DNA from 2 places in the Sporolactobacillus terrae genome. Region 1 is predicted to be linked to the other one. Evidence: a T-box and tRNA genes for the amino acid it is inferred to sense, from the RefSeq annotation. Region 1 holds a T-box; the other holds one or more tRNA genes.
The links. The T-box of region 1 lies ahead of pheS (phenylalanine--tRNA ligase subunit alpha). A T-box ahead of a tRNA ligase gene usually reads a tRNA of that ligase, here a tRNA-Phe.
Positions count from the first base shown of each region.

Region 2: it has a tRNA-Phe gene. The T-box ahead of pheS (phenylalanine--tRNA ligase subunit alpha) is inferred to sense a tRNA for this amino acid. The anticodon was not compared.

Region 1 covers NZ_CP082837.1:1,681,994-1,686,421, reverse strand. Annotated here, with positions in the region: gene K7399_RS08030 (GNAT family N-acetyltransferase) at 1-460, shown strand, start outside; gene sspI (small acid-soluble spore protein SspI) at 526-729, opposite strand; gene K7399_RS08020 (TrmH family RNA methyltransferase) at 896-1,654, shown strand; T-box leader at 1,736-1,967, shown strand; gene pheS (phenylalanine--tRNA ligase subunit alpha) at 2,020-3,057, shown strand; gene pheT (phenylalanine--tRNA ligase subunit beta) at 3,074-4,428, shown strand, end outside.
Region 2 covers NZ_CP082837.1:2,751,275-2,755,702, forward strand. Annotated here, with positions in the region: gene walK (cell wall metabolism sensor histidine kinase WalK) at 1-1,559, opposite strand, end outside; gene yycF (response regulator YycF) at 1,552-2,271, opposite strand; tRNA gene K7399_RS13095 (tRNA-Phe) at 2,535-2,607, opposite strand; tRNA gene K7399_RS13100 (tRNA-Asp) at 2,615-2,690, opposite strand; tRNA gene K7399_RS13105 (tRNA-Met) at 2,695-2,768, opposite strand; gene K7399_RS13110 (adenylosuccinate synthase) at 3,011-4,297, opposite strand.

The sequences.
Region 1 (4,428 bases):
TCTGCCAGGACATGAAGCAGCTCTACCTGCATTAGTGCACCGTGTGATAGAAGCTTGGCCTCGAGGAAAAATGATGAGTGTACAAATGCCGGAATCTCATGCGCTGCGGCAATGGTTTGAACGATGGGGCGCGCATCGCCAAGACAATACAAGGACGATGTGGAAAGTCATACGGCTTCCTAAGCTTTGCCGGAAACTGGAGCCGATTTTTTCGAAGCACCTGACGGGTGGGGAACGTCTTTTGTTAAGCGTCGGTTCTGAAACGATTCTTTTTTATCGTGAAAAGGGGCAAGTGACTGCGGCAATGCCGAGCGACTCGATCACTTTTCAAACGTTCATTGAACGCGATGAAACGGATTTCATTCATGATCTTCTGCTTGGAATGGATGAGAAAAAGCAGCCTTATGCTTCTCTCTTTCAAAAGAATGCGTTTGTTTGCTGGAAAACGGATCGTTTTTAAATGCATTTTACGCGGAAACAAAAACAATCGGAAGCCTAAGCTCCCGATTGTTGCCTTGCGGCTTGCTAGACACCTTGTTCTAGACGCGCCAGCATTTGATCGCGAAACGAAGAATCGGCCTTGTTCCAAATGACTTCAAAGAGAACACCGAGGCCGGGAAGCATCTTTTCTTGACCGTTTTGAATGGCATCAACCACGGTATCTTGCAGTTGCTGCTTATTATTGCCCGATAGATTATGCAGCACAGCACGGCGAATGTCTAAATCCATGAATGACATGCTCCTTTCTAGCAATGAAATGAGTTGAACTATGGTATAGTATGGGTAGCGAAAGCGCAATTATGCGAAAAAATTGGGTATAAGTACAGATTGAATAGACAAAGCAGCGAGCATGCCGCGTGTTTACTGCTTAGAAGGAGTTCTCATTGTGCGTCGAATGGTGTCTTTGCAAAACGAAAAAGTTAAGTTATGGAAAAAATTAAAAACGCGAAAATGGCGCGAACGGGAGCAAATGTATTTGATTGAAGGACCGCATCTTGCACAGGAAGCGGTTTTTTCTGCCAAGGAACATGTGCACTCGATTCTGATTGATGAAGCTTTTCATCTTCCAGCTGATTGGCCGCTTGATTCTATTGAAGTCTTTCAGGTGACCCACAAAATTTTTACCGAGTTATCACAAACGGAAACCCCACAAGGCATTATTGCTGTTTGTGATATGAAAAGCTCATCGCTTGCTCTTAAACCGGGACGTTTTTTACTCGTTGACGGGGTACAAGACCCAGGAAATCTAGGGACGCTGATCCGAACTGCGGACGCTTTCGGACTGGACGCGATCTATCTCGGGGATGGGTGTGTTGACGGCTACAATGCGAAGACGCTGCGTTCCGCGCAAGGGTCGCACTTCCATCTTCCGGTGATCCATAAGAACTTGTTTACGCTGGCTGACGAAATGAAACAGCTGAACATTCCATTATATGGTTCTTCCCTTCAAGGCGATGAGCTGCATCAGGTTAAGGTGTCCAGTCCTCATTATGGACTCGTTGTCGGCAATGAGGGCAACGGGGCGTCACCGGAACTGTTGGCACAAATGAATCGGCAGGTAAAGATCCCGATGGCTGGCCGTGCTGAATCGCTGAATGTCGCCGTGGCATCCGGTATTCTGCTTTATTGGCTTGAATCAGCAAGGCTTGCATAAGCGACTTGAATTGCCTATACTAGGAGTACACGCATAAATGAAAGATCGGATTCATGTTTCATGAGATGAACCGATATGAATGGAAAAACGATGATGGAGAGCAGTACTTCGATATTTACCATTCAGGGAGAGCAGGCCGTCGACTGGAAGCCTGCTTATGGGTCGGATCGAATGAATTCACTCTTGAGTTGCCGTTTGAACACCGGTAGACATGCCGGTCTAGAATGCGCCGGCACGCGCCGTTAAACGTTTTAAGTGGACAGTCGATCAGAGACTGTCAACGAGGGTGGTACCGCGACGCTTCGTCCCTTTTCAGGGGCGGAGCTTTTTTGGTTTCCGAAAAAAGTGCAAAGGGATGAAGACAGATGTTAAAAGAGAAATTGCTTGAGCTGCGTCAGCAGGCACTGAGCAACATTGACTCAGCGGATGAGTTGAAGGCACTTCAAGAAGCGCATGTCCGTTTTCTCGGCAAAAAAGGACCGATTACGGAAATTTTGAAAGGCATGGGTAAGCTTTCCAAGGAAGAACGGCCGGATGTCGGCAAGCTTGCCAACGAGGTTCGTCAATTGATCGCTGCGAGAATTGAAGAAAAGAAGACCGATTTAGAAGCCAGACTGCTTGACCTGAAACTCGAATCGGAGAAACTTGATGTCACGCTGCCGGGAAGAAAAACCGTACCGGGGAGCCATCATTTGCTCGCATCAATCATTCGCGAAGTGGAGGATTTGTTTATCGGTTTAGGCTTCTCGATTGAAGAAGGACCTGAAGTCGAGCAAGACTACTACAATTTCGAAGCGCTGAATTTGCCGAAGGATCATCCGGCTCGCGATATGCAGGATTCCTTCTATATTACGGATGACATTCTGATGCGTACCCATACGTCACCGGTGCAGGCACGTACGCTTGAGAAGCATAAAGGAGTTGGCCCGGTGAAAATTATTTGTCCGGGCAAGGTATACCGCCGCGATAATGACGATGCGACGCACTCCCATCAGTTTATGCAAATCGAAGGACTCTATGTGGATCACAAGGTTCGCTTAAGCGATCTAAAAGGAATTCTGACGGTATTCGCCAAGCATATGTTCGGGGCAGATCGTGAAATCCGTCTGCGTCCAAGCTTCTTTCCATTCACCGAACCATCGGTGGAAATGGATATCTCCTGTTTCAAGTGCGGCGGTCATGGCTGCAACGTCTGCAAGGGAACCGGCTGGATTGAAATTCTCGGTGCCGGAATGGTACACCCGAATGTCCTTCGGATGTCTGGGTTTGACCCGAGCGAGTATACCGGTTTTGCATTTGGCATGGGACCGGAACGGATTGCGATGCTGAAGTACGGGATTGAAGACATTCGCCATTTCTACACCGACGATATTCGTTTCTTAAAACAATTTTATCGGGCTTAAGGAGGAAAATTAAACCATGCTGGTTTCTTATAATTGGCTTCAGGACTACGTTGACTTAGACGGTATTACACCGGAAGATTTAGCAAATAAAATTACCAACGCCGGAATTGAGGTGGAACATCTCAATTATCCCGGCGAAGGATTAAAAGGAATCGTTGTCGGCAAAGTTGAGTCATGCACGCAGCATCCGGAAGCAGAAAAGCTGCATCTATGCCAAGTGAACCTTGGCAGTGAGACGGTGCAAATTGTGTGTGGTGCGCCAAATGTTGCTGCCGGTCAAAAAGTACCGGTTGCAACGGTCGGTGCAAGAATCGCCGGCAATGTTAAAATCAAACGGGCTAAATTGCGCGGTGAAGTGTCGAACGGAATGATCTGTTCGCTAGATGAACTGGGCTTTGATCATAATTATGTACCAAAGGAATACGCAGACGGGATCTACGTCTTTGATGACGAAGTGCCAGTCGGGGCGGATGCGCTTCCTTTCTTAAATTTGGATGATGCACTTCTGGAATTGGATATTTTAGTGAACAGTGCGCATTGTATGAATATGATCGGTGTTGCCTATGAAGTCAGCGCGATTCTTGACCGTCCACTTCACTTAGCCAAACCGCATATTGAAGAGTCGGATCAAGAGGCAAGTGAGAAAATTCAGGTCATGATTGCCGACCCGAAAAAAGTTCCTTATTACGGTGCACGTCTGCTGACCGGAATTAATATGAAGCCTTCCCCGCGCTGGATGCAGCTTCGATTGATCGCGGCCGGCGTTCGGCCAATTAACAATGTTGTGGATAGTTCAAACTATGTCATGCTGGAATACGGGCAGCCGCTCCACACGTTTGATTATGATCAATTCGGATCGGAACGCGTACTGGTTCGTGCAGCGGGAGAGAATGAAGAAATCACGACCCTGGATGGACAACGACGCAAGCTGACAAACGAGGATCTTCTGATCACTAACGGCAAGCAAGGTGTAGCAGTCGCCGGTGTGATGGGCGGCGAAAATACGGAAGTTTCTGCAGCAACGAAAAATGTTTTGCTTGAGGCAGCCGTTTTCGATTCGATTTCCATTCGCCGGACGGCTGCCAGACTGCAGCTGCGCTCCGATGCCAGCAGCCGTTATGAAAAAGGAATTGATCGCAATCGCGTTGTTTCCGCAGCGGATCGTGCAGCGGAATTGCTGACTCAGTTTGCTGATGCGACCGTTCTGCGCGGGATTGTCGATGCCGGCGAACGAACGGTTCCAGATTGCATGATTACGATGCCGTGGCAAAAGATTAATCAAGTGCTTGGTGCCCAACTGACGCTTGAAGAGATCACCGGTACGCTGAAACGGTTGCATTTTTCTGTTGAAACCGAGGGCGATACCATGCA
Region 2 (4,428 bases), 1.1 Mb from region 1:
CGAATTGCAAATGTAATGATGCCGCCTTCCGGCGAATATTTAATCGCGTTCGAAATAATGTTATCGATGACCTGGGTCAGTTTGTCCCGATCAATAAGAACATAAAAAGACCCCTTTGGAAATTGGCGAACGAATTCAATATTCTGTTTTTTCGACATTTCAAATCGATCCATGATACTTTGGCAAAAAGTGATATAATCCGTACGTTCCAAATGAATTTTATAGTCTTTAGAATCAAGACGAGACAATTGCAGCAAATCATTCACAAGCCGAATCATCCGTTCGGTTTCTCGCTGCGTCACACCGAGAAACTTACTTGCCAGGGCGGGATCTTCCACTGCGCCATCCTGAAGCGCTTCGAGGTAGCTTTTCATTGTGGTCAGCGGTGTGCGCAATTCATGCGACACATTGGCAACAAACTCGCGACGTTCCATGTCCACTTGCTCCTGCTCCGTAACGTCATGAATGACGGCAATTAATCCATTAGCCAGTCCGCTGTCTTTTTTTACAACAGAGAAGTTGGCGCGCAGCAGGATCGTCTCATCATCCGTACTGAAGTCGAGCACGATCGAGTTCTCCATATTATAGAGATCCATAATTTTATAGTCTTTGCGAATCTTTAACAAATCCAGAATCGAGTTTCCGGTCACATCATGACGGTACACATTAAGCAGCTGCTCAGAGCGATTATTCATCAGCACGACATTGCCTTTTCGATCCGTTGCAATGACGCCATCGGTCATGAACGTCAAGACGGATTTTAATTTGCGCCGCTCCGATTCGGTTGTTGCATTGGCTTCACGCAGTTTCAATGTCATGTTATTAAACGACGTGGCCAGTTTCCCAATCTCATCCGGTTCGGTCATTTGTACTTTTCGGGTAAAGTTTCCTTGAGAAACCGCCATGACCTGCCGCTGCATTTGAACGAGTGGCCGTGTAATTGTCCTCGCCAAGAAAAAGCCTAAGATAGCCGTAACCAAGAGTGCAAAAATGGTCGCAGTGGCTAAGATCTGGTTGATTTGCTGCAACTGCTCATAGACATTTTCAAAACTCTTTTCTACGTAAAGCATCCCATATCGATGGTTGTCGACCATAATCGGTGTCGTCACAATGTCGATACGTTCACCGCTCGACCGGTCGGCACGCCGAAATTTATTCGTTGAAGTGGATGAAAGGTTTTGAACGACCAATTGATTTGTGGTCCGTTTGCCAACGGCATCGCGATGCTTTTCATCGGCTGCAACAATCACCATATTATCGTCAATCACTTCAATCTCGCGGATGTTGGCATCAATCTCCAAGAGCTGGTTCTGAATCTGATCTGCCACATGATTCGGATCTTCCACATTTGACTCTTGCGCTTGACGAATCGCTTCGCCAACATTCCATGCAATCAGCTGGCTTTGGCTCTCAAGTGAGTTTTCAAAACTATCCAGAGTAATTGTCTTGACGCGATCGGCAAAGTAGACACCGATCAACTGCATGGCAAGCAAAATAAGCAGCGTGTAAATCAAGACCACCTTGAACTGTATTGATTTAAAAAAGCCAACCTTATTCATCACTGATCTCCTGATTGGGTTCCTTTAGATAATAGCCGACCCCGCGCCGAGTAACGATCCACATCGGTCGGCTCGGATTATCCTCAATTTTTTCACGCAATCGTCTTACCGTGACGTCGACCGTCCGTACATCCCCAAAATAATCATAGCCCCATACCGTTTGCAGCAGCTTTTCACGGGTCATGACTTGGCCGATGTGTTCCGCTAAATAATGAAGCAGTTCAAATTCCCGGTGCGTCAATTCAATCACTTTCCCCCGCTTGGTGACGACATAGGCATCGAGGTGAATGGTTAAATCGCCGATCTCAATATTGTTGACTTGTTTCTTTTCCTCTTCGGTATCCTCTTGTTTGTGCCGCCTCAAGTTCGCCTTGACGCGTGCAATCAACTCTCGATTACTGAACGGTTTGGTTACATAATCATCAGCGCCCATTTCCAACCCGAGTACCTTATCAATCTCCGAATCTTTTGCCGTCAGCATGATAATCGGCATATTATGTGTTTTTCTTACTTCACGGCACACTTCCATACCGTCTTTGACCGGCAGCATCACATCGAGCAAGATCATATCCGGATTTTCTTCTTCAACCTTTTTCAGCGCTTCTTCTCCATCGTACGCGCAAACAACTTCGTATCCTTCCTTCTCCAGGTTAAACTGCAATATATCAGCAATTGGCTGTTCATCATCAACAACAAGAATTTTATTTTCCATTATGAGCAGACTCCTTGTACGTTCTTGTGATTTATTTCCCGTGCAATTATTCTTTCGCAATCGTTGTTCGTTTTATTGGCGGCATGTTCTTCATTCATCTGCCGCTTTTCTTAGATAAATTCTTTTATATTTTAACACACTCCTTGAGACAATGTCATAAAACCAGAAATAGGAAACAGGACAAAACCCCTGATTACCTCAAGGATTTTGTCCTGTTTAAGTACGTTTTATAAAGTGCGGTAAACGCTTATGTTTGGAGAACATGGCTCGAGGCGGAATCGAACCACCGACACGAGGATTTTCAGTCCTCTGCTCTACCGACTGAGCTATCGAGCCATAATAATGGCGGATCCGATCGGATTTGAACCGACGATCTCCTGCGTGACAGGCAGGCATGTTAACCCCTACACCACGGATCCATAATTGCGGGGGCAGGATTTGAACCTACGACCTTCGGGTTATGAGCCCGACGAGCTACCAGACTGCTCCACCCCGCGATGATATAAGCTGCAAATGCTTGTCTTTTTGCGGCACAAGAAATATTTTAACACGGTCTTTATGCATTTGCAACCCTTTTTCTGAGAAGGTCTACTCTTTATTCGGAAAAACGAGCAAATCTTGAACCTTTACCTACGCCTCGCGCATTGGTTTCACAGCCTTTGCGTTATGCCGGAAAGTAAAAACGCCATGGCCTTTAAAGGATAGCCATGACGTGATTTTTTATTCTTTTATTTTCTGATTAGCGAAATGGATTGCGCACCTCAATGGTTTGTGTGCGGTCCGGACCGACAGAGAACAGTGACAAACCGACTTGAGTCAGTTGTGCAATGCGTTCAATATAGTGACGCGCATTCGCCGGAAGTTCAGACAATGATTTTGCTCCGGTGATGTCTTCTTTCCATCCAGGCATTTCTTCGTAGACCGGTTCGCATTCGGCAAGGACATTCAGACTTGCCGGGAACTCTTCAATCAGCTTGCCTTTATATTTATAAGCTTTGCAGATTTTTACCGTTTCAAGTCCGGTAAGAACATCGACACAGTTAAGGGACAGATCCGTCAAACCGCTGACACGGCGTGAATGGCGGACAACCACACTGTCAAACCAGCCGACGCGGCGCGCCCGCCCGGTTACCGTTCCGTATTCATGGCCCACTTCACGAATTTGATCGCCAATCTCATCCTCTAATTCGGTTGGGAACGGACCATCGCCAACACGTGTTGTATAAGCTTTCGCGCAGCCGACAACATGATTGATTTTTGACGGACCGACACCGGCACCAATCGTCACACCACCGGCAACTGGGTTGGATGACGTTACAAATGGGTACGTGCCTTGATCAATATCAAGCATGCATCCTTGAGCGCCTTCAAACAGCACGCGTTTTCCAGCGTCAAGTGCGTCATTCAGAACAACGGACGTATCGCACACGAGCGGTTTCAGGCGTTCACCATAGCCAATATATTCATCATAGATGTCCTTAATATCAAAGCCTTCGCTGTCATAAAATTTCTCGAGAAGACGGTTCTTTTCTTTCAAGTTCTTTTCCAGTTTCGCACGGAATGTTTCCGGCTCAAGAAGGTCCGCCATCCGAATACCGACACGTGCCGCCTTGTCCATATATGCAGGGCCGATTCCCTTCTGTGTTGTGCCGATTTTGGATGTGCCCTTGCTTTCTTCTTCGAGCATATCCAGTTTCAAGTGGTACGGGAGGATCAGATGCGCGCGATTGCTGATCCGCAGATTCGTCGTGCGCACACCGCTTTCCATCATATAATCCAGTTCCTTGCACAACGATTTTGGATTGATCACCATACCATTGCCCAAAACGCAGATCTTTTCGCTGTATAGGATCCCTGACGGCATCAACCGTAATTTATAGGTTTTGCCGTTCCAAACAATGGTATGCCCGGCATTATCTCCGCCTTGGTAGCGCGATACTACTTCCGAGTTTTCCGAAAGGTAGTCGGTAATCTTGCCTTTTCCTTCATCGCCCCACTGTGCGCCAACAACAACAACAGAAGACATTCATTTAGCCCCCAACTTTTAAAAAATAATATTTTAGTTCACTAAAGCCACTGTCTAGTCTAACAGGTAATTGCTTGAAAAGTCAATGTGGACACGAACATTAACAGGGTTATAATTATTTTTATTCGGAT